2 regions of the Fictibacillus iocasae genome follow, and region 1 is predicted to be linked to the other one. Evidence: a T-box and tRNA genes for the amino acid it is inferred to sense, from the RefSeq annotation. Region 1 holds a T-box; the other holds one or more tRNA genes.
The links. A T-box is a leader RNA that pairs with one kind of tRNA and senses whether it is charged. The one in region 1 lies ahead of thrS (threonine--tRNA ligase), so its partner is inferred to be a tRNA-Thr.

Region 1 (10,075 bases):
ATGGCGATTCTCACACCCGGTTTTTATATATTCTGGCGCCTGTTCTTAAAAGATAAGCGTTATTTGCAGCAGGAATAGATTATAAAAACAAGCCGGCAACAAACATCGTCACTACACTAAGTAAAGGAATGCCTGTTGCAAACGAGGTATGCTTCGTTTTATGGCGTTTCTTTTTCATGCACAGCCACATTCCTGGTGCTCCGCCAATCAAAGCAAACATCCAAAGCGTCGCCTCTGGCGTTCTCCATTCGCCTTTTTGCGCCGCTTCTTTATCTTTTTTCATAATCTGATATGCCGCGGCGTTCATGATGATCAAATAAAGGAACAGCACAATCTCATTTCCCTTCTAAAAAAAAGAGATCATTCTTAAGAATGATCTCTCTTCTGATACTACTTAAGCTTTAAGGCTTTCTTTTGCTTTAGAAGCAAGTTCAGCAAATGCTTGGCTGTCAGAAATCGCGATTTCAGAAAGCATCTTACGGTTGATGTCAATGCCAGCAACCTTAAGACCGTGCATTAGACGGCTGTAAGAAAGACCGTTTGTACGTGCAGCTGCGTTGATACGCGTGATCCAAAGCTTACGGAAGTCGCGCTTCTTCTGGCGGCGGTCACGGTAAGCATACATTAATGATTTGAAAACTTGCTGTTGAGCAACTTTAAATAATTTATGTTTGGAACCGAAATAACCTTTAGCTAATTTCAATACTTTTTTACGACGACGGCGTGTTACGTAGCCACCTTTTACTCTTGGCATAGTGAAAACCTCCTATAATTTAAGTTCGATTAACGTTTCTTGTAAGTAAGCAAAGTGCGGATGCGCTTGTAATCACCGCTGTGCACGAGCTTCGCTTTGCGGAGCTTACGCTTTGCTTTAGTCGACTTGTTCGCAAACAAGTGGGAAGTGTACGCACGCGCACGCTTCAATTTACCTGATCCTGTCTTTTTAAAGCGCTTAGCAGCACCTTTATGAGTTTTCATTTTAGGCATGATTGGATTCCTCCCTGGTAAAATTATTTTTCAGCTTTAGGTGCTAGAATTAAGAACATGCTGCGGCCTTCCATCTTAGGGTGCTGTTCCACCGTAGAGACATCCTCGCATTCCTTAGCTAGTTTCTCTAAAACCGTTTTCCCGATTTGCGAGTGCGTGATCGCACGTCCGCGGAATCGGATGCTTGCCTTTACTTTGTCACCTTTTTCAAGGAACTTTCGGGCATTTCTAAGCTTCGTATTAAAATCGTTTTCCTCGATTGTCGGGCTTAGACGAATTTCTTTTGTCGTAATGATCTTTTGGTTTTTACGCGCTTCACGATCCTTACGCTGCTGCTCGTACTTGAACTTTCCATAGTCCATGATTCGGCATACAGGCGGCTTTGCAGCAGCTGCTACAAGTACAAGGTCAAGATTTGCGTTTGCCGCAATATCAAGAGCTTCCTGGCGGGATTTAATACCGAGCTGGCTTCCATCCGCACCGATCAGTCTGACTTCGCGTGCACGAATTCCATCATTGACAGACATGTCCTTACTAATAGTAAGTCACCTCCAAATTAGTACTGGATACTATGTACCCAATGTATACAAATAAAAAAAGCGTCGGCGCATAATCCACCCACACGAATAATCGGCACAATTGCCTTTTAACGTTTTCTTACCCGGCAGCTGCCATTTGGCGCCAATCAGGTGAGAAGCGGGTGCTTCTGCTTGAAACAATGCTTTATTTTATTATAACAGTACATACTATACCACTTGAAGTGTGTCTCTGTCAACGAAACATATAAATAACTTTCACAACGAGATTAATTGTACGAAACTTCCGAGAAGAATGCAATACTTTTTTTAACGAAAAATTATGTATGTATTGTTAAGGATTCAAGAAGAGGTTGATTTCCGTTACAGGTGCACGCTTTCCGCGGGGTGAGCGGTGAGCCCCTTCGTCGCAAGCGCCATTGAAGGGTCTCACCTGCATCACTCATCCCGCAGGAGTCGGCACCTTTCACTCCAATCAACCCTACTCAAGAAGAAATCAAGCTGCTCCAACAAGATGCCTCAAACTTTTCAGCGTTCCACAATAAAGTTTATTATCCCGAAGGGCATAACATCACGGTACCATCCCGCAAGAAGAAAGCTTCGAAGAACATGTTCGCCACACTCCGCCAAAGAACCAAACCAACCCAAAAAATTTATTAGTCCAAACCATTCTATACAACCAAAACCAGCTTTTGCTTCCCCGCGGCCCACAGTTTCCCACAGCGGGGTCCGGTACCGATAAAGGTCTCCATTATACCGAAGGTCATAATCTCGGTACCGGACCTCAGGTTAGCTTCGAAGAACATGTTCGCACTTATTATGTCTAAGAACTAAATTACATCTCGGTACCACACCCAGATGGTTCAAAACATCATTGAACATGTTCGCCACACTTCGCCCAAGAACCAAAACTAAAACCAACCACAAAGAAACCGCCATTCGAAAATGGCGGTTTCTTTGTGGTATTTACTTCTTCTCTGTAATAACTTCCATAACCATACTCTTGAATTGCTCGAAAGACATGGTTTCTGATTTTTGCTCTCCGTATTTACGTACGTTCACGGCGTTATCTGCGATTTCCTGATCGCCGAGCACGAGCATGTACGGGATTTTCTTCATTTGAGCTTCACGGATTTTATAGCCCATTTTTTCGTTGCGGTTGTCGATATCTACGCGGATTCCAGATTCTTTGAGTTCTGCCTGAAGCTTCTCCGCGTAGTCTTTGTGTACATCGGATACCGGGATCAGCTTCACTTGCACTGGAGCAAGCCATGCAGGGAACGCGCCGGCGAAGTGTTCGACCAGGATTCCGAGGAAACGGTCAATCGAACCGTAGATAGCACGGTGAATAACGACCGGACGCACTTTCTGGTTGTTTTCGTCTACATAAGACAGGTCGAATTTTTCTGGCATCTGGAAGTCGAGCTGGATTGTCGCACACTGGTGGCTGCGTTTGAGCGCATCTTTAATGTGAAAGTCGATCTTCGGCCCGTAAAACGCTCCGTCGCCTTCATTCAGGTGATACTTCATGCCAAGGTCTTCCAGCACATTTTTCAATGCGCCTTCTGCCTCATCCCACAGCCTGTCGTCTCCCATAGAATCTTCAGGGCGTGTGGAAAGCTCGACAGAATATTCAAAGCCGAACGTGCTATAAATTTTATCGACTAGACGGAACACGCTCTTGATCTCACTTTCGATTTGAGAAGGCGTCACAAAAATGTGCGCATCATCCTGACAGAACGTGCGGACACGGATCATTCCGTTAAGCGCGCCCGAATATTCGTGACGGTGCACTTGGCCGAACTCTGCCATTCTAACCGGAAGATCGCGGTATGAATGCAGCTTGTTTTTGAAGATTAGCATGTGGCCAGGGCAGTTCATAGGCTTCATCGCGAACTTCGTGTCATCTACTTCAGAGAAATACATGTTTTCATGATAGTGGTCCCAGTGTCCTGACTGCTCCCAAAGGCGCTGGTTCATCATGAACGGTGTGCGCACCTCGTCATAATCGGCTTTCATCTGCAGCTGTCGGGAGAAGCTTTCAAGCTCTGTACGGATGATCTGTCCGTTCGGAAGATAAAACGGCATACCTGGTGCTTCTTCAGAGAACATGAACAGTTCAAGTTCCTTTCCAAGCTTGCGGTGGTCGCGTTTTTGCGCTTCTTCAATAAAGTGGAGGTGTTCATCCAGCTCTTTCTGGTTCAAGAACGAGATGCCATAAATGCGCTGAAGCATCTGGTTGTCGCTGTTCCCTCTCCAATAAGCTCCGGATGTGCTCATCAGTTTGAAGGATTTCACCTTCCCTGTTGAAGGAACATGCGGACCGCGGCAAAGGTCAAAGAACTCACCCTGCTCGTAGATTGTGATGACCGCATCCTCAGGAAGGTCGCGAATCAGCTCAAGCTTCAAATGGTCGTTGATGCCTTCAAAGATGGCCATCGCCTCAGAACGGCTCACTTCTTTACGAACAAGGGGCAGGTTTTCGTTAACGATTTTCTTCATTTCTTTTTCGATAACCGGAAGATCCTCAGGTGTTAATGTGTGCTCCATGTCTACGTCGTAATAGAAGCCGTTCTCGATCACAGGACCGATTCCAAGCTTAACATCCGGATACAGCCTTTTTAACGCCTGTGCTAAAACGTGCGCGTTCGTATGGCGAGTCATTTCCAAACCTTCACTTGAATCATGCATGACGATTTCAATCGCTGCGTTGTTTTCAATAGGACGTGTGAAGTCATAAAGCTCACCGTCGATTTTGCCGGCTACGGCTTTCTTTTTTAAGCTTGGGCTGATGCTTTCTGCTACTTGTTCCGGCGTAACGCCGCTTTCGAATTCGCGGACTGAACCATCCGGAAATGTCAGTTGAATAGACATGATTTTCTCTCTCCTTTTTTTAAGTACAAAATAAAAAACACCCGTCCCTAAATAGAAGGGACGAGTGTTAAATCTCGCGGTTCCACCCTTGTTCCGCAAATAAAACCATCTGCGGCACTCGGACAGGGTAACGGCCTGCATCCGTCAGCGATTACTCCATACATGTTCACCGCTGAAGTTCAAAGGGGGTAAAGCCATTTTTCGTGTTAGGAAGCTTACAGCCAAGGCTTCCCTCTCTAAAAACCGTAAAAATGCTTCTTGTCCTTATCAAAACTGATAAAAAGATTTGATTGATATAAACATTATATGCACGATAATTAAGAAAATCAAGTGTATGGATGACAGTTTATGACTTTTTTCTGAGGTTTATACGTTTTTTCTTTTTTGGAAGGCATGACAGGTGCTGAAGAGACATTTTCTCTTCAAATATATTCTGTATCGTATGGAGGAGGGCATGATCAAAGTGCTCTGTGTAGACGGTAATCCTCTCAGGAGCTAGGGCAACAAGGGGACCGAGCACGCGTTCATCCAGGTCGATCTCTTTCGTGATTAACAGTGATTTCTCATACAGCTCGCTGATCTGCCCCTTCGAAAAAGGCTGCATCATACTGTCTAGCAGCAGAAAATCTCCATTATAAACGACCGTAACGTGTTTCTCATATGTCCGCTGCCTCTCCACACAGCGCCGAATATGGTCGATGAACATCTGATATTCCAGCTCCATCTTGTATTCATCGATCGCACATTCCGCATAGCTTCTCAGAATCGTGTCGTATTGTTTCAGCCTGAACATAATCACCGCTTCAAAATAAAACTCTTGCGGCGGGTTACTTAAGAATTTTCTCCAAGCATCGTATACATGAACCCCCAGTTCAGGCAACTGATGAACTTCAGGTATCCCCTCTATTTCACCGGAAATAAGGCTTTGTGCAACGGATGCAATCACGTTAGCTTCTTCTTCATTAAAAAGAAATTGATGCTGGATGATATGCAGCAGCTTTCGGCGCTCCAAAAGAGTTCGTGTGGTCTCCGCCATCATTTTTGCCAGTTTATCACCTACAGCTTCAGCTTCCATGCACCAGGGAGGCTCATCTTTCAACGCTTGTATGCCTGTCTTACTGTTCAATCTATTAAAAGCAGTTGCTGCTGCTTCTTGTTCTTGAAAATAAATCATGACCGTCAATAATAGTCCCTCCCCATACTGCTTCTGCTTTCAATATATGGGACCTGGTCATGAAACATGATTGATTCTTGTCCTGCACATAAAAAAAACACCCTTTGACAAAAAACATCAAGGGTGTGAGAACGAATCTTATTCGGCAACAAGCTTTTTTTCTACTTTTCCCAGTACGTAAGCAAGGCCGAGTGTCAGCATTAAATAGATGAAAGCTACTGTTAAAAATGGCTCCCATGGTTTATAATACTCTGCCATCATGGCGTTTCCCCAATACATAAGTTCTGGGAGCGCAAGAATGGAGGCTAAGGACGATTCTTTGATCAATACAATAAATTCATTGCCAAGCGGCGGAATCATCCGCTTGGAGGCTTGCGGCAGGATGATATGCCTCATCGCCTGACGGTGAGACATGCCGAGCGTCCTGGCCGCTTCCATCTGTCCTTTATCAATTGACTGGATGCCTGCGCGGAATATTTCCGCGATATAGGCCGCTGCGTTTAACGAAAGCGCAACAACGACAGACAGAAAGACCTTTGGCGGACTCATGAAAATCGGCATGAGAGCAGCGTGTATCAGAAGAAGCTGCACGAGCAGCGGTGTTCCCCTGAAAAACGTGATGTATGCCCGAAACGGAGCGCTGATCAGCTTGTTCGGCGACATTTTGCCAAGGCCGATAAAGAGGCCGAGTACGGTGCCGAAAACAATGCTGAGCAAGGAAATTAAAACGGTATAGCCGGCTCCCTTCAGGAAAAAGGGAGCATACTCGGCGATAAGTTGAATTGAATCACCCATGAAGCTTCACCTCTCGCCTATTTTTTCAAGACTTCAACATCTGGCTCCTCACCAAACCATTTTTTATAAATCTCCGCATACTTCCCACTTTCGATCACCTTTTTCAAGCCTTTGTTCACATCATCGACATGCTCCGATTTTTTCGGGAAGATAATGCCGTAAAATTCGCTTTCAAAGTTTGTCTTATCCTCAACCGACTTTACCTTTTTGTCAGGATTGTTTTTTACGTATTCTTGAACAACGCCATTATCAGCCACAACCGCTTCCACTTCACCGTTCATAAGCGATTGGATGGCCAGCACGTTGCTTTTGTATTTTTTAATGTTGCTGTTGTTTTTTCCGAACAGCTTCTCAAGTGCTTCCTGTCCTGTTGTTCCGTTCTGCACCCCAACATTCTTTCCTTCTAGATCTTTTGCTGACGTAATCTCAGAATCTTCTTTCGTCAAGATCATATTCACCGACTCAAAGTATGGATCTGAAAAGTCATACGTTTTCAATCGCTTATCATTAATGGTGATAGCCGAGATGCCAGCTTGTACTTCTTTGTTGTTCAATGACGTGAACAACGGTTCCCATCCGGTGTTTTTCACTTCGTATTCAACACCAGCCTCTTTCATGACCGCCTCAAGCAGTTCAATGTCAAAGCCTGTCATCTTTCCATCCTTCAAAAACTCAAATGGGGCATAAGCCGCGTCAGTCGCTACAATTACCTTCCCGTCTCCACTGTCTGAACATGCCGCTAGAAGAAGCATGGCCACCATCACAACTACTGAAAATACCGTCTGTTTTCTCATATTTATCCCCCTTTTTTAAAATCTACTTCTATTATACATAATTTTTCAGTTAAATAAGAAAATTCTAAATATTTTTTGTCACAAAAAGACGAGTGCATGATTCACACTCGTCTTTATTCTATATTCGGCAAATTACTTTCGGGCAATCCTCACAGTGGCAGGCTTCCTTTAAAAACGCTAAATCCGTGATGGTGATCGTACCATCGCTCTTTGTTTGGATAACCTTTTCTTTTTTCAGCTGGCTGAGCATCCGGTTCACTGTCTCTCTTGATGTCCCAACAAGCTCTGCTAGCTCGGTGTTCGTGAATTTATTTGACAGAACAATACCGTTTGGCGTCATTTTGCCATAGGAGTTGGAAAGGCGGATAAGCGTGGAGCATAGCGCTCCATTCTTCCCATACAGCATAAGATCTCTGAACTTGGAGCGAGTGATCTTGTGCATGATTCCCATCCAGCGCATGAACTCGACGGCTACATCGCCGTGCTGCCAAATCAATGTTTCCAGATCCTTCTGCTGGATGACACCAACTTCTGTGTCCCTCGAAGCCTTCGCACTGAAGCTATAACGTGCTTCACCGCTGTTGGCGATCTCACCAATCAAGTCACCATCCTGGAAGATGTACAAAACAAGCTCTTTTCCATCTTCATTCATCTTTGTTATTTTAATCTGCCCTTGCTTGACATAATAAAGCTTGTTGGCCGTATCGTCATCGAGAAACAAGTATTGATCTTTTTCAATCCTTTGGCTGTACATCACGTCTTTTAACAATTGAAACGTTTTATCTGAAAATATATCTGTATTTTGATATGCACAATAATTTTGGTCTTTACAGGCACCCACCGAAGCATCCCTCCCGGCTTTCATGTTTCCATTATAATCCACAAATTTTCTCTGTGGTGTGATTTTTGTCACACCTAATGTGTCAAATGTGTGAGAAATGATACAGCGCGTTCTTTCTCGTTTCAGTAGGATATGGATAAGGAGGTGATTTTTCATGACTTCTGCTGTCATTTTAACAGACGTAGACAAGGGTGTGATTTATCAAAATAGGAAGCCTGTGATTGTTGAGCAGATCCGCCATTTGAAACAGATGGTTCCGGAGGTGATGGTCATCACGGACTCACCGATGGACTATTTGCCGGCCGTACAGTCTGCCGCCCGAATACTAAGCTATTACAATCATAGAGGCAGCGTGCTTGCTGGTCTTCACACCGCGCTGACACTCTGTAAAGAAACCGACATCTGGCTGCTGCACGAAAGCATGGAGTGCCTGCCGAGGAAGAGTTTGCTCTATTATTTACAACAGGAAAAACAACAAGTTAAAGAGCCGGCTATTATTCTTCCGAACAAAAAGAGCGGCCCGTATTATGGGTTATATGATAAAAAGCTTCTTCCCATGCTTAATGATGCCCTTCAAAATGTCAACTCACTGGAGAATATCCTTGATTTCGCTTGCTATGCAAGACAGGCAAGAGGCGAGCTAGAATTCATGCAGATGAATAAGTAAAATAAAAAACAGCCGTTCGAATGGTGTTCTCATAACACCGCTCGACGGCTTTTATTTAATTAGCCCCCTTAAAAACAAGCATGAAACAGCCGGGGTCCGGTACGGTACCGGACCCCGGCTTGGACTTGCCGGCTTATTCATTACCAGAATTTATACCCTTGAGAGCCAGCAGGAGCGTGTTCGATCATGTGCCAAAACGGAACGGTATAAGCAATCAGGATAAGCGCTGCACTGATGCCGACCCACAGCTTCCAGTTTTCCAAAATGACCGGTGTTTTCACCGCAGCATCTTCCACCTCTCCGATCGGGAACTCTGTTTCTCCTTTTGGTGCTTGAAACGCTAGATAATAAGCGATATAGAGTACGAGCAGGATGGCAAGGAATAGAATCGTACCGCCAATCGCCATAACTGCTTGATACGGGATCCAGTCGACCGCCTGCGGGTGGTCGTTGTATGTCGTATACGCCGTACGCCTTGGTGCGCCGAACAGTCCGACCAAGTGCATAGCACCAGACATAAAGAACATGCCGACAGCCCACATCACTGTTTGGATGATACCGAGCTTATGCATTCTTTTTGTCAGTGTACGTCCTGATAAATAAGGAATGAGCCAATAGCTGATTCCAAAGAACGTTAGTGTTACAGAAGAAGCGACCGTCAAGTGAAAATGGCCGGTTACCCATAATGTATTATGAACGACCTGGTTCATCTGATGACTTGCGTTAATGATTCCGCCAGCGCCAGCCGGGATGAAGATCAGCATCCCCATCATCGGGGCAAAGAAACGCACATCGCTCCAAGGCAGCACTTTCAGCCAGCCGAAAATGCCTTTTGCTCCTTTTTTGCGTCCCGCTGTCTCAAATACAGCAAACATGGAGAAAGCAGTCATAAGAGACGGTATGATCACCATGAATGTGAGCACGACCTGAAAGAACTTCCATGTGTGCGAGATTCCCGGTTCAAGGAGCTGATGGTGGAAACCTACCGGGATACTGAACAGCAAGAACAATACGAATGACAATCTAGCGAGCGCGTCGCTGAAGATCTTGCCGCCAATGATTTTAGGGATGACCACATACCAGCACATATAAGCGGGAAGCAGCCAGAAATAAACGAGCGGGTGTCCGAAATACCAGAACAACGTGCGGCTGATCAGGATATCAATCTTCTCTACCCAGCCGAACGACCACGGAATGAACTGAAAAATGACTGCTGCCGCTACACCTAGTGTGGCAATAAACCACATGGCCATCGTCATTGATGCCATAAAGCTAAACAGCGGAGATAGTTTTTCCTTCGTTACTTGTTTCCAGATGTAATATTGTCTCCACATCGAAAAAGCACAAAGCCAGCTGCCTACGACTACGTGGACAAGCGCCACATAAAACCAAGGAGACGCCTGTAAT
Region 2 (10,075 bases), on a different contig from region 1:
CAATGCCAGCGTCTTTGATCATGTTATATACGCGGGAGTGTGCTGATTGGGCGACATGCGGCCGCTCTTTTAAGATATCTAGATACTCGGCAAAAGTACCTTCCCAGACAAGACGCTGCTCCTCCTCACGGTGCGATTGTATTTTCGATAAAATATCCATGAGTACCTCCCTTGATTTTTTGGCTCCATCAAGTGTTAATCTACTCTATGCGAGGATGTCCGTAATCATTCGGTCGAAACATTATTTTCAGATAAGGAGATTATTTCCTTCCCATGCGAGCCTGCATGGTAAAATAGGCATACATCAACTTTTAACACGCTAGAGGTGCATCATGAGTCGTTTGTTCGGTTTTGCTGCGTCCCTTTTTCTGCTCGGAATTGTGGCGCTTGCATGTATAGGATTAAAACAGGAAATACAACGCTACACCCCCATTGATCAGACGGTGCGTTCCATCGCAGATGTTTCCCGCTATCCGCTGGAAAAGAACAGCACAGCCTTGGACAGCAGCGGCAACGTGTTCTTCGAATTTAGGGGAACAGAGAACAGAATTTACATTGCGTATGAACAGATACCTAAAAGAGTGATTCAGAGCTTTATAGCCACAGAGGATCAGGATTTCCTCACACACCATGGCATTGATGGTAAGGCGATCGCACGCGCCCTGGTTACAAATCTGAAAGGCGGCGGTATCCAGGAAGGCGCGAGCACCATTACACAGCAGCTCGCACGAAACATGTTTCTCAATCATGACCAGACCTATGACCGGAAGCTGAAGGAGCTGTTGATCTCCTATCAGATTGAAAAAACGCTCAGCAAGGAAAAAATTCTGGAGCTGTACGTGAACACGATCTATTTTCAGAACGGTGTATATGGCATTGAAACAGCGAGCCGTTATTACTTGGGCAAGCGTGCCAGTGAGCTCACACTCGGTGAAACCGCCCTGCTCGCCTCTATACCGAATAACCCCTCCCTCTATAATCCTGTGACAAAGCTGGAGAACACAAAGAAACGGCAAAAGTGGATTTTAGATAAGATGCTAGAACAGAAGAATATTAAGCACGCAGAGCATGCCGCTGCGTGGCAAGAAAAAATCGAGGTACAGCAGAATCTGCCTTATAGAAGCTTTCCCGGGTTTGCCGCTTACGTGAGAGATGAGTTTCAGCAGCTGCTAGCCGATAGTCGACCAGAGCTCAAAGGAAAAGCATTGAGCAAGGAAACGGAACGGCTCATCGGTGAAGGAATTGTCATTGAAACCGCACTGGATCCTTCGTTACAAGCAAAAGCAGAACAGTCACTTGTCAACCGGCTGCCTTATCAAGAGGTGGAAGGCGCGGTCGCTGTTGTCGATCACAAACAGCATGAAATCATTGCTCTGTCAGGCGGCAAGAAATCCAACTATACAGACTTTAACCGTGCCTATGAAAGCCGGCGTCAGCCAGGTTCGGCGATTAAGCCACTTCTGGTGTATACGCCATATATTGATACGTTCAAAGCAAGCGGAGGCACATTAATCAATGCAGGGCCCTTCTGTAACAACGGCTATTGTCCGCAAAATTATGGAGGCGCGGTGTATGGCCGCATGCCGCTGAGCCAAGCTCTGGCATTTTCCGTGAACACACCAGCTGTCCGCCTTTTACAAACGACGGGTGTTAAACAATCGTTTAATTATTTGGAGCCGTTTCACTTTGGCGGCATCTCTACCAATGATCATCGTCTGCCGGCTGCGTTAGGCGGTTTTGAGTTCGGCTTTTCACCGCTGGAATTGACTTCGGCTTATAGCACGTATGCATCCAATGGCATCTATACGGCTCCTCACGCCATACGTTCGGTGAAATCAAGAGATGGCCAAGTTCTCTATCAATGGAAAAAGTCCAGCACTCCTGTATGGAGGCCGGACACGAATGAGAAGATGAGAGCATTGCTCAGCATGGTTGTGTCGTCTGGTACAGCTCGCCGTGCTTCGTTTGCCGGATCATCTTATATCGGAGGCAAAACGGGAACAACGAATAATGTAAACGACTTATGGTTCGTCGGTTTAACCGACCGGTATACGGCCGGTGTCTGGATCGGTCGTGATCAGCCTGCTTCCATCCGCTTTGTAGAGGGCATACAGCCGCAGATCGGCATATGGCGCGATGTCATGTCCTTCGCTCATAACCGGTAAATGTCCATTTCAACTTAAGGTTATGAGGCGATTCCGGCCATGAGCGCGTTATACAGCCTGACGACGGTATAGGCGGTCACCAAGCCGAATGCGGCCCAGAAGAACAGCTGCAAAAACACCATTCCCATAATGTTCACAGAGTTCATATACGTACTTGCTTTTAGCAGGAAGTAAAAGAAATAGACGAGCGCTGATGCTGCGAAAAGTATAAGGATGATGGTGAGGCTGAAGTTCAGCACGACGGCTGCCATCGCGCCGCCAAAGAATATCCAGCCTCCCTGCCTCGTCAGTCGAAGGGTATCGCCCTCTTTATCCATAGAAAAGAAAAACAACCCAAGCTGCATACATGAGTCTGACAGCAGCTTGAGCGCCGCGAAGGTCATGAAGAACAGGAGAAACAGACAGAAGCCCGCTGAAAGGTGAATCGTCTGGGCGGAGAACAGTTCCCGCATCCCTTGATAAACGCCGAAAAATTTCAGTTTACTAATTAGCAGTCTTTCAATATGTATGGCAAATGCGCTGCTGAACAGGATGATGGAAAACAGCGGCAAGTACCCGGTGATGTATACATTCTTCTTCAAAACAGATGATGTACCCCTTTCTGCATAAATCCTGTCCTCATTATACTCATTTTAGATTCACAGCGCTTTCTTTTTCCTTTATAATAAAGAAAACTTGGTTGACTCGTCAGCCTTAGTTGCACTTATACTATGGACTTTAACTTTTTGCCACGTCAATAAATCATCGTTGCAAAAAAGGTATATTTCCTATAGTGTAAAAAAAGGATACAAGGAAAGACTTATGCAAAAGGAGGACGGTAAAATGAGCTTTATTCTCATACTGCTTGTCATGCTTACGTTCTTAACTGCCATCTTTACAGCGGGCTACAATGACCGCCCTGGAAAGAACTAATACGCATACATATGAAAACGCCCCGATGTTTTGGGGCGTTTTTTTATTTAGGTATTTAGTATTCTTGTTAGTTTTGATGAAATCTGTGATATGGTTGATTTCCGTTACAGGCGCACGCTTATCCAGAGGGGCGTGGCGAAAAGCAGGGATGGCTCGTTCAGCCTAGGGCAAGCAAATGAGGAAGGGACCGAGAAAATCGCTCTTTGACTTATCGGGCACTTTCTCATTTGACCTCAAGGGGCTAGCCCTTCCGCCGCCAGCACCTTCGGAAGGTCTCACCTGTCTCACCTGTCTCACTCATCCCGCTGGAGTCTGCGCCTTTCACTCCAATCAACCTAGTCATGAAGCATTCATAGAAGAAACGACAAGTACTAAGATAAAGGTAATATCCACACAAAGTTCACGGAAGTATTACATCTAGCTTTCAATGTCAAAACCTCTTTCCACCATGCATGTTATCCAGCCATCCGCACTATGTTTATTTCCTCAGGTTTGGGTAGTCTTGTTGTCTTAGGGCTTCGTATATGAGGATGGCTGCTGTGTTGGATAGGTTTAGGGAGCGGATGTTTTCGTTCATCGGCAGCCGCATGCATGTGTCCATGTTGCTGTCGATCAGTTCCCGCGGCAGTCCTGTTGTTTCTTTTCCGAAGATGAAGAAGTAATCTTCTTCTCGATTGGTATAGTCAAAGTCTGTATGGTTTCTCTCTCCGAATTTCGTGACAAAGTGAAACTTGCCATCAGGGTATCGGTCGAAGAGTTCTTGTATGTCATTATAATACGTCAAGTTGACGTGCTCCCAGTAATCCAGCCCTGCACGCTTTAAGTATTTATCATCGGTTGAGAACCCGAGCGGGCGGATCAGATGCAGGTGCGTGTCTGTTCCTGCACATGTTCTTGCGATATTGCCAGTGTTCGCCGGTATTTCCGGCTGATAGAGTACAACATGAATAGCCAAAAAGCTCACCTCTTATTAATGATTGCTTCGACTATTATAGCACGCAACAGCGAAAGGGTCCGGTACCATTTCATGAAAATTTAGCGATAACGCCAATTTTCCGATGATGGTACCGGACCCCATGCTTTCTGCACTTTATACGATATGAAAGAACTTATATTGAATCCGCTTCGTGTATGCTGTGGAATCCTCGTATCCCCAGTAGCGCATGCGGCTGTTAGTGGTGTTGGCGTTAACGAGCGGTTCTCCCATCGGATCCTTCGCCACTACAATCGTGCTGTGCTCCCACCTGCCATCACCGTCAAAATCATAGCATACGATGTCACCGGGAAGCAGCTGGCTGGCAGAATATTTTTCTTCTGCGACAAGCCCAGTGCGCGATCCGCTCAAATACCAGCGAAATGCGTTCGCCACACTCCACGAATAGCTCCAGTTATTGTTTCTCATCCACCACCCTTTTGAACGGACGCCATGGTTTGTCATCTGTATACCGCCTGCGTTAATGCATTGCGAGACATAGTTCGTACAGTTCACATCGAAATTTTTGAATGAAGGGTTATGCGAATTCCACCACCGCTCGGCATACTTTACGGCTTCCATCCGCTGATAGATGCCTTTGCGGAAATCGGGCGGAGACATATCGCGGTCGATTTTACTGGCGTCGGTTGAACTTCCTTCTTCAATGATTGGGCCATCGCTCAGCATGACATCATCTTCAAACACACTGCGCCTTTCCTGAACAAGCTCTTCTACATAAAAGTCATAGCCTTGCTTGATCAGCAGGCTATGGTGCACCAGATAGTCGACCTGTGTCTTCCCGTCTGCTTCCTGTGTCCGAATGATCGAACCGCTCGTCTGATTATTGACGATGCTCGCCTTTCGTTCTTTGAGCATCTCTTTTTTTCGCAAAAAACTTTCCTGTTCCTTCACCATATAAAAGACTCTCGATGTACGCTCGCTGCCAATCATCCATTGAGACTGTGTTTGTATATAATTTTTCAGTATATTCGTCCACATGAACGGCCACTCCTCTCTGCTTTATTAACATATGAGAAAACGGCAAAAAAAAAGAACCCGCAAAATGGGTTCTACGAGGATTTCTGGCAGCTAGTATGCTCGATGGAGAGCAGTATTTCTTTCTTATCCAAACCTCCGCCATAGCCAACAAGCGCACCATTGGAGCCAATGACACGGTGGCATGGAATGAATACCGGCACAGGGTTCTGGTTATTGGCCGACCCGACGGCTCTAACCGCTTTTGGTGCACCGATTCCGGATGCCACTTCCTTATAGGAGCACGTTGATCCATATGGTATAGACGTTAGCTGCTCCCAAACTTTTTTCTGGAAAGGTGTTCCGTATAAATCATACTCTAGAGCAAATTCTCTAAGTGTTCCGTTAAAATAATTTCTTAACTGTTCTGTTGCGGCTGCTAATTTTAAAGGAGCATGAACGAGCTCTCCTTTAATAAAATACTTAGCCATCCATGCCTGAAGCGATGGAGTATTTTCGTTTAATGTGCCAAAGTCCAGCCGGCAGATCCCCTTATCGGTAGAAATAATCGTAAGCGGACCAATTATGCTTTCACATTCCTCGTAGTAGAGTACGGTTTTTATCTGACACATACATATCCCTTCTTCTTCGTTACTTGTCCTTTATACTATCCGACATGAGTAACTTTTGCGATTATGAAATTTGTTCATTTTTCATCATTTTTAGCCCTTTTTCTATCTCTGTAAGCACTTTCTCATCTTTTTCGTTTTCTTTTGCCACTATAAGATGATTCTCTGTATTTTCTCCGCCTATTTTACCAAGCGCCCATGCTGCCGTTCCGCGCATGACAGGCCGCGGGTCTTTTGTCATAACATGCACAAGATCAGAAACCGCAGAATTGTCTTTAAAATGAGCAAGAGCCAAAATGGCGTTCCGCTGTATCGGTTTTTTCCCGCGCCAAGACCCTGATACATGGCCAAACTTCTCCTTAAATTCCCGGTTGCTGATTGTAAGCAAGGGACGAAGCAGTGGCTTTGCCAGTTCTGGATCCGGCTCCATCTCCGGATGAAGATGGAAATCCTTTTTCTTATTTTCTGGACACACCGTCTGGCACGTATCGCAGCCGTAGAGCCGGTTTCCTATCTTAGAACGGTACTCATCTGGCATAAAATCTTTTGTCTGTGTCAGGTAGGCCACACATTTGTTTGAATCAAGCTGCCCCCCCTGTACGAGCGCTCCTGTCGGGCATGCCTCGACGCATATATTGCAAGATCCACACTGATCTTCCATCGGCGTGTCAGGCGGAATCGCGATGTTCGTGATTAATTCTCCTAAATACACATAAGAACCGAATTCAGGTGTAATGATCGCACAGTTCTTTCCGGTCCAGCCAATTCCCGCTCTCTCGGCGACTGCCCGGTCGGACAGCTCTCCTGTATCGACCATCGACTTCACGGCGGCATCCGGATGTTTCTCCAAAATGAATGCTTCCAGCAGCTGCAGCTTTTCCCGCAGCACATGGTGATAATCCCTTCCCCATGAGGCTCGGCAAAAAATGCCCCGCCTTGCTCCTTTCACACTTTTCGGAGCGTCTTTCATTTTAGATGGATACGCCAGAGCGATCGAAATGATGGAGGACGCACCTGATAGAAGCCGTTTTGGGTTCGTCCGCTTTTCAATATCCGGCTCTTCAAAACCTGACTGGTATCCAAGCTCCTGCTGAGTAATCAGCCTTGCTTTCAGCTGCAAAAACACGTCTGCCGCTGCAAAGCCGATCTTATCAATGCCGATTGTTTTACTATATGCGATTATCTCTTCCTTTAACTGGGCGCCTGTCATGCTGCGTCCTCCTTTCTGCAAGATTTATTCAATATATGGTACACTTGTGAATAAAAAGGGTGGTGCACATTATGAAAAAAGGGACGATCAGCCCTGCTGTCAAACAGCTTGTCCCCGGCTTTAAAATCGGATTCATTACCTACCATCATATCGCGGTTGGGGATTCTCCGCAAATGATTAAAGGCCGTTTCCAGCTATTCACTGAATCCATCCGTCTTGAGGATAAACAGCCATCAGACTGGCCGTATATTAAAGAATACCGCGATGTTTTCAAGTCTCTCGGAACAGATCCTTCCCGGTACAGACCTGCGTCAGAAGCACTGCTCCGCCGAGTACTGACAGGTAAAGACCTCAGCCCTGTAAACAGTGCTGTGGATGTTAATAACTTCTTTTCTCTGCGCCATGCACTGCCACTCGGCATATACGATGCCAAAATGATCGATGGGGATGTCGAGATCCGGCTCGGTAACGCGCAAGACGAATATGAAGGGTTAAACGGTCGTTTAATGAACATGGAAGGAAAGCTTGTCAGCTGTGATGCGAAAGGAGCATTCGGAAGCCCTATCGTTGATTCTAAACGGACTATGATGACAGAGCAGGCAAAAGAGGCCTTGCATATTATCTATCTTCCTCCGTCATTAGAGCCAGAAAATGCGGAACAGCTTCTAACATCCATCGCTCAAATGTTTACACAAGTTCACGGCGGAGAGGCTCATATCGCGCTTCTTACGTAATAAAGCACTTCCCGAGGGAAGTGCTTTATTAAAACCTACAACTAGCTTGTTATATATATAGTCATGCCAGTCTGAAAAAAGTACTTCACTCAGTAAATTTTTCTATTTATTTGGCAATTGTACAAGCCATGATGATGGAGCTGTCATAGAATATCGTACCTTGTACTTGAAAGGAGTGATGTACAATGGCAGCTTTAACGACTGGGCCTTTAAGAGAGGCAGGAAGTACAGTAACAGTAGATATTATTAACGAAGATGCAGCTGCACAGCAGACGGTTATCATGCAAGCATTCATTTTAGAAACAGATGGCACAAGAACCCCTTTCGTATCCGAAACGTTCACGATTGATCCGGGAGAGTTTGCTACGCGGACATATTCCATCGGCTTTACAGACGCTGTTGAGTTTCAGATTGATGTGTTTCCTTCCAACGATTTTTCCGCAACGTTTCGATTCGCCAATGATCTTGACGAATCCATTGGATACCTCGTCCGTCCTGAGTTAACTGAACTAACCGCGATTACTCCTATACCGTAATAGACGTGCGGACAAGCTGCCGACTGATAATCGGCAGCATTTACATACCTTCATCCATTTTTCTAGCATGTTGCTTATGGCACAAACTGTAATTAAAAAACGGCCTCTACTAAGTGTAGAAACCGTCATTGATTGTTTGTATAAGGAAGTAAAATGGTACCGGTGGCCGGGGTCGAACCGGCACTCCAGAAGGAACACGATTTTGAGTCGTGCGCGTCTGCCAATTCCGCCACACCGGCATGGAATCGAAAATAAGTGCTGCTTGCTGCTAAAATTAAAATGGAGGCGGCACCCGGACTCGAACCGGGGGTAAAGGTTTTGCAGACCCGTGCCTTACCACTTGGCTATGCCGCCGTTATAAAATAAAAAAATGGAGCGGAAGACGGGATTCGAACCCGCGACCCCCACCTTGGCAAGGTGGTATTCTACCACTGAACTACTTCCGCATATAAAAATGGCTGGGCTAGCAGGATTCGAACCTACGCGTGACGGAGTCAAAGTCCGTTGCCTTACCGCTTGGCTATAGCCCAATAATGGGGCGATCGAGGGGAATCGAACCCCCGAATGTCGGAACCACAATCCGATGCGTTAACCACTTCGCCACGACCGCCAGAATATCTAAGATGTAAATGGCAGGGGCAGTAGGAATCGAACCCACACCAAAGGTTTTGGAGACCTTCGTTCTACCTTTAAACTATGCCCCTATAAAAGGTATTGTGTTTGTCTGTCAAAAAAGAATGGTGGAGGGGGACGGATTCGAACCGCCGAACCCTGAGGGAGCGGATTTACAGTCCGCCGCGTTTAGCCACTTCGCTACCCCTCCACATGAGAGACAAATACTATTTTAATTCATGTTTGCTGATTTTTCAAGAGTGAATTTTTTTGTTGACTGATCACTCTTTGCAGCATCTTCACTAATAAAAAAGTGATGGTGCCGGCTAGAGGACTTGAACCCCCAACCTACTGATTACAAGTCAGTTGCTCTACCAATTGAGCTAAACCGGCTCAAGAGTTAAAAATATGGTGGCTCGGGACGGAATCGAACCGCCGACACGAGGATTTTCAGTCCTCTGCTCTACCGACTGAGCTACCGAGCCAAATGGCGGACCCGACCGGGGTCGAACCGGCGATCTCCTGCGTGACAGGCAGGCATGTTAACCACTACACCACGGATCCATTTGGTTGTACCTAAACGGTACTTCTGATATTTTATGAGCTAGGTGTTAATCGACGCAGTTCATAAAATAAAATTGGTTGCGGGGACAGGATTTGAACCTGCGACCTTCGGGTTATGAGCCCGACGAGCTACCAGACTGCTCCACCCCGCGACAATGAGTATGCTTACGGATGATGAGTCCGCGTTTGTTGTTTCTTCCTCTACACGCATAACCAAAGTAGTAGATGCGTCGAAACATGTCGCCGTGTAATCACTGATGATTACGCTCCATGCTCCACCCCTGCATTGATGCATGCAATGGTGTTTTTGAAAGAATAAATGGTGGAGGATGACGGGATCGAACCGCCGACCCCCTGCTTGTAAGGCAGGTGCTCTCCCAGCTGAGCTAATCCTCCGGATTTTAAAGTTGTGAATTGGTGACCCATACGGGATTCGAACCCGTGTTACCGCCGTGAAAGGGCGGTGTCTTAACCGCTTGACCAATGGGCCGATATTTTATATGTATTCATGGCGGAGAGCAAGGGATTCGAACCCTTGATACGGGGTTGACCGTATACACGATTTCCAATCGTGCTCCTTCGACCTCTCGGACAGCTCTCCAATGGCTCCACAGGCAGGACTCGAACCTGCGACCGATCGGTTAACAGCCGATAGCTCTACCACTGAGCTACTGTGGAATATGTAGTACAGCCCGGCCACGTCCTACTCTTACAGGGGGAAACCCCCAACTACCATCGGCGCTGAAGAGCTTAACTTCCGTGTTC

Region 2: it has a tRNA-Thr gene. The T-box ahead of thrS (threonine--tRNA ligase) is inferred to sense a tRNA for this amino acid. The anticodon was not compared.

The regions. Positions count from the first base shown of each region.
Region 1 is NZ_JBHTCP010000012.1:138,321-148,395, forward strand. Features, by position in the region: gene ACFQPF_RS06575 (cytochrome d ubiquinol oxidase subunit II) at 1-78, shown strand, start outside; gene ACFQPF_RS06580 (DUF1294 domain-containing protein) at 80-331, opposite strand; gene rplT (50S ribosomal protein L20) at 395-754, opposite strand; gene rpmI (50S ribosomal protein L35) at 784-987, opposite strand; gene infC (translation initiation factor IF-3) at 1,011-1,514, opposite strand; ribosomal protein L20 leader region at 1,575-1,705, opposite strand; gene thrS (threonine--tRNA ligase) at 2,490-4,397, opposite strand; T-box leader at 4,451-4,677, opposite strand; gene ytxC (sporulation protein YtxC) at 4,744-5,571, opposite strand; gene ACFQPF_RS06610 (amino acid ABC transporter permease) at 5,710-6,366, opposite strand; gene ACFQPF_RS06615 (basic amino acid ABC transporter substrate-binding protein) at 6,384-7,160, opposite strand; gene ACFQPF_RS06620 (Crp/Fnr family transcriptional regulator) at 7,279-8,001, opposite strand; gene ACFQPF_RS06625 (hypothetical protein) at 8,156-8,668, shown strand; gene ACFQPF_RS06630 (b(o/a)3-type cytochrome-c oxidase subunit 1) at 8,809-10,075, opposite strand, start outside.
Region 2 is NZ_JBHTCP010000048.1:112,626-122,700, forward strand. Features, by position in the region: gene ACFQPF_RS14985 (PrkA family serine protein kinase) at 1-160, opposite strand, end outside; gene ACFQPF_RS14990 (transglycosylase domain-containing protein) at 333-2,165, shown strand; gene ACFQPF_RS14995 (DUF5366 family protein) at 2,186-2,746, opposite strand; gene trmL (tRNA (uridine(34)/cytosine(34)/5-carboxymethylaminomethyluridine(34)-2'-O)-methyltransferase TrmL) at 3,556-4,032, opposite strand; gene ACFQPF_RS15005 (amidase domain-containing protein) at 4,168-5,049, opposite strand; gene ACFQPF_RS15010 (methylated-DNA--[protein]-cysteine S-methyltransferase) at 5,121-5,657, opposite strand; gene queG (tRNA epoxyqueuosine(34) reductase QueG) at 5,719-6,864, opposite strand; gene ACFQPF_RS15020 (B3/B4 domain-containing protein) at 6,936-7,598, shown strand; gene ACFQPF_RS15025 (hypothetical protein) at 7,784-8,134, shown strand; tRNA gene ACFQPF_RS15030 (tRNA-Leu) at 8,289-8,373, opposite strand; tRNA gene ACFQPF_RS15035 (tRNA-Cys) at 8,415-8,488, opposite strand; tRNA gene ACFQPF_RS15040 (tRNA-Gly) at 8,506-8,580, opposite strand; tRNA gene ACFQPF_RS15045 (tRNA-Gln) at 8,590-8,664, opposite strand; tRNA gene ACFQPF_RS15050 (tRNA-His) at 8,669-8,744, opposite strand; tRNA gene ACFQPF_RS15055 (tRNA-Trp) at 8,765-8,838, opposite strand; tRNA gene ACFQPF_RS15060 (tRNA-Tyr) at 8,873-8,957, opposite strand; tRNA gene ACFQPF_RS15065 (tRNA-Thr) at 9,064-9,139, opposite strand; tRNA gene ACFQPF_RS15070 (tRNA-Phe) at 9,156-9,231, opposite strand; tRNA gene ACFQPF_RS15075 (tRNA-Asp) at 9,235-9,310, opposite strand; tRNA gene ACFQPF_RS15080 (tRNA-Met) at 9,386-9,462, opposite strand; tRNA gene ACFQPF_RS15085 (tRNA-Val) at 9,631-9,706, opposite strand; tRNA gene ACFQPF_RS15090 (tRNA-Glu) at 9,726-9,800, opposite strand; tRNA gene ACFQPF_RS15095 (tRNA-Ser) at 9,820-9,911, opposite strand; tRNA gene ACFQPF_RS15100 (tRNA-Asn) at 9,914-9,988, opposite strand; partial or broken rRNA gene rrf (5S ribosomal RNA) at 10,001-10,075, opposite strand, start outside.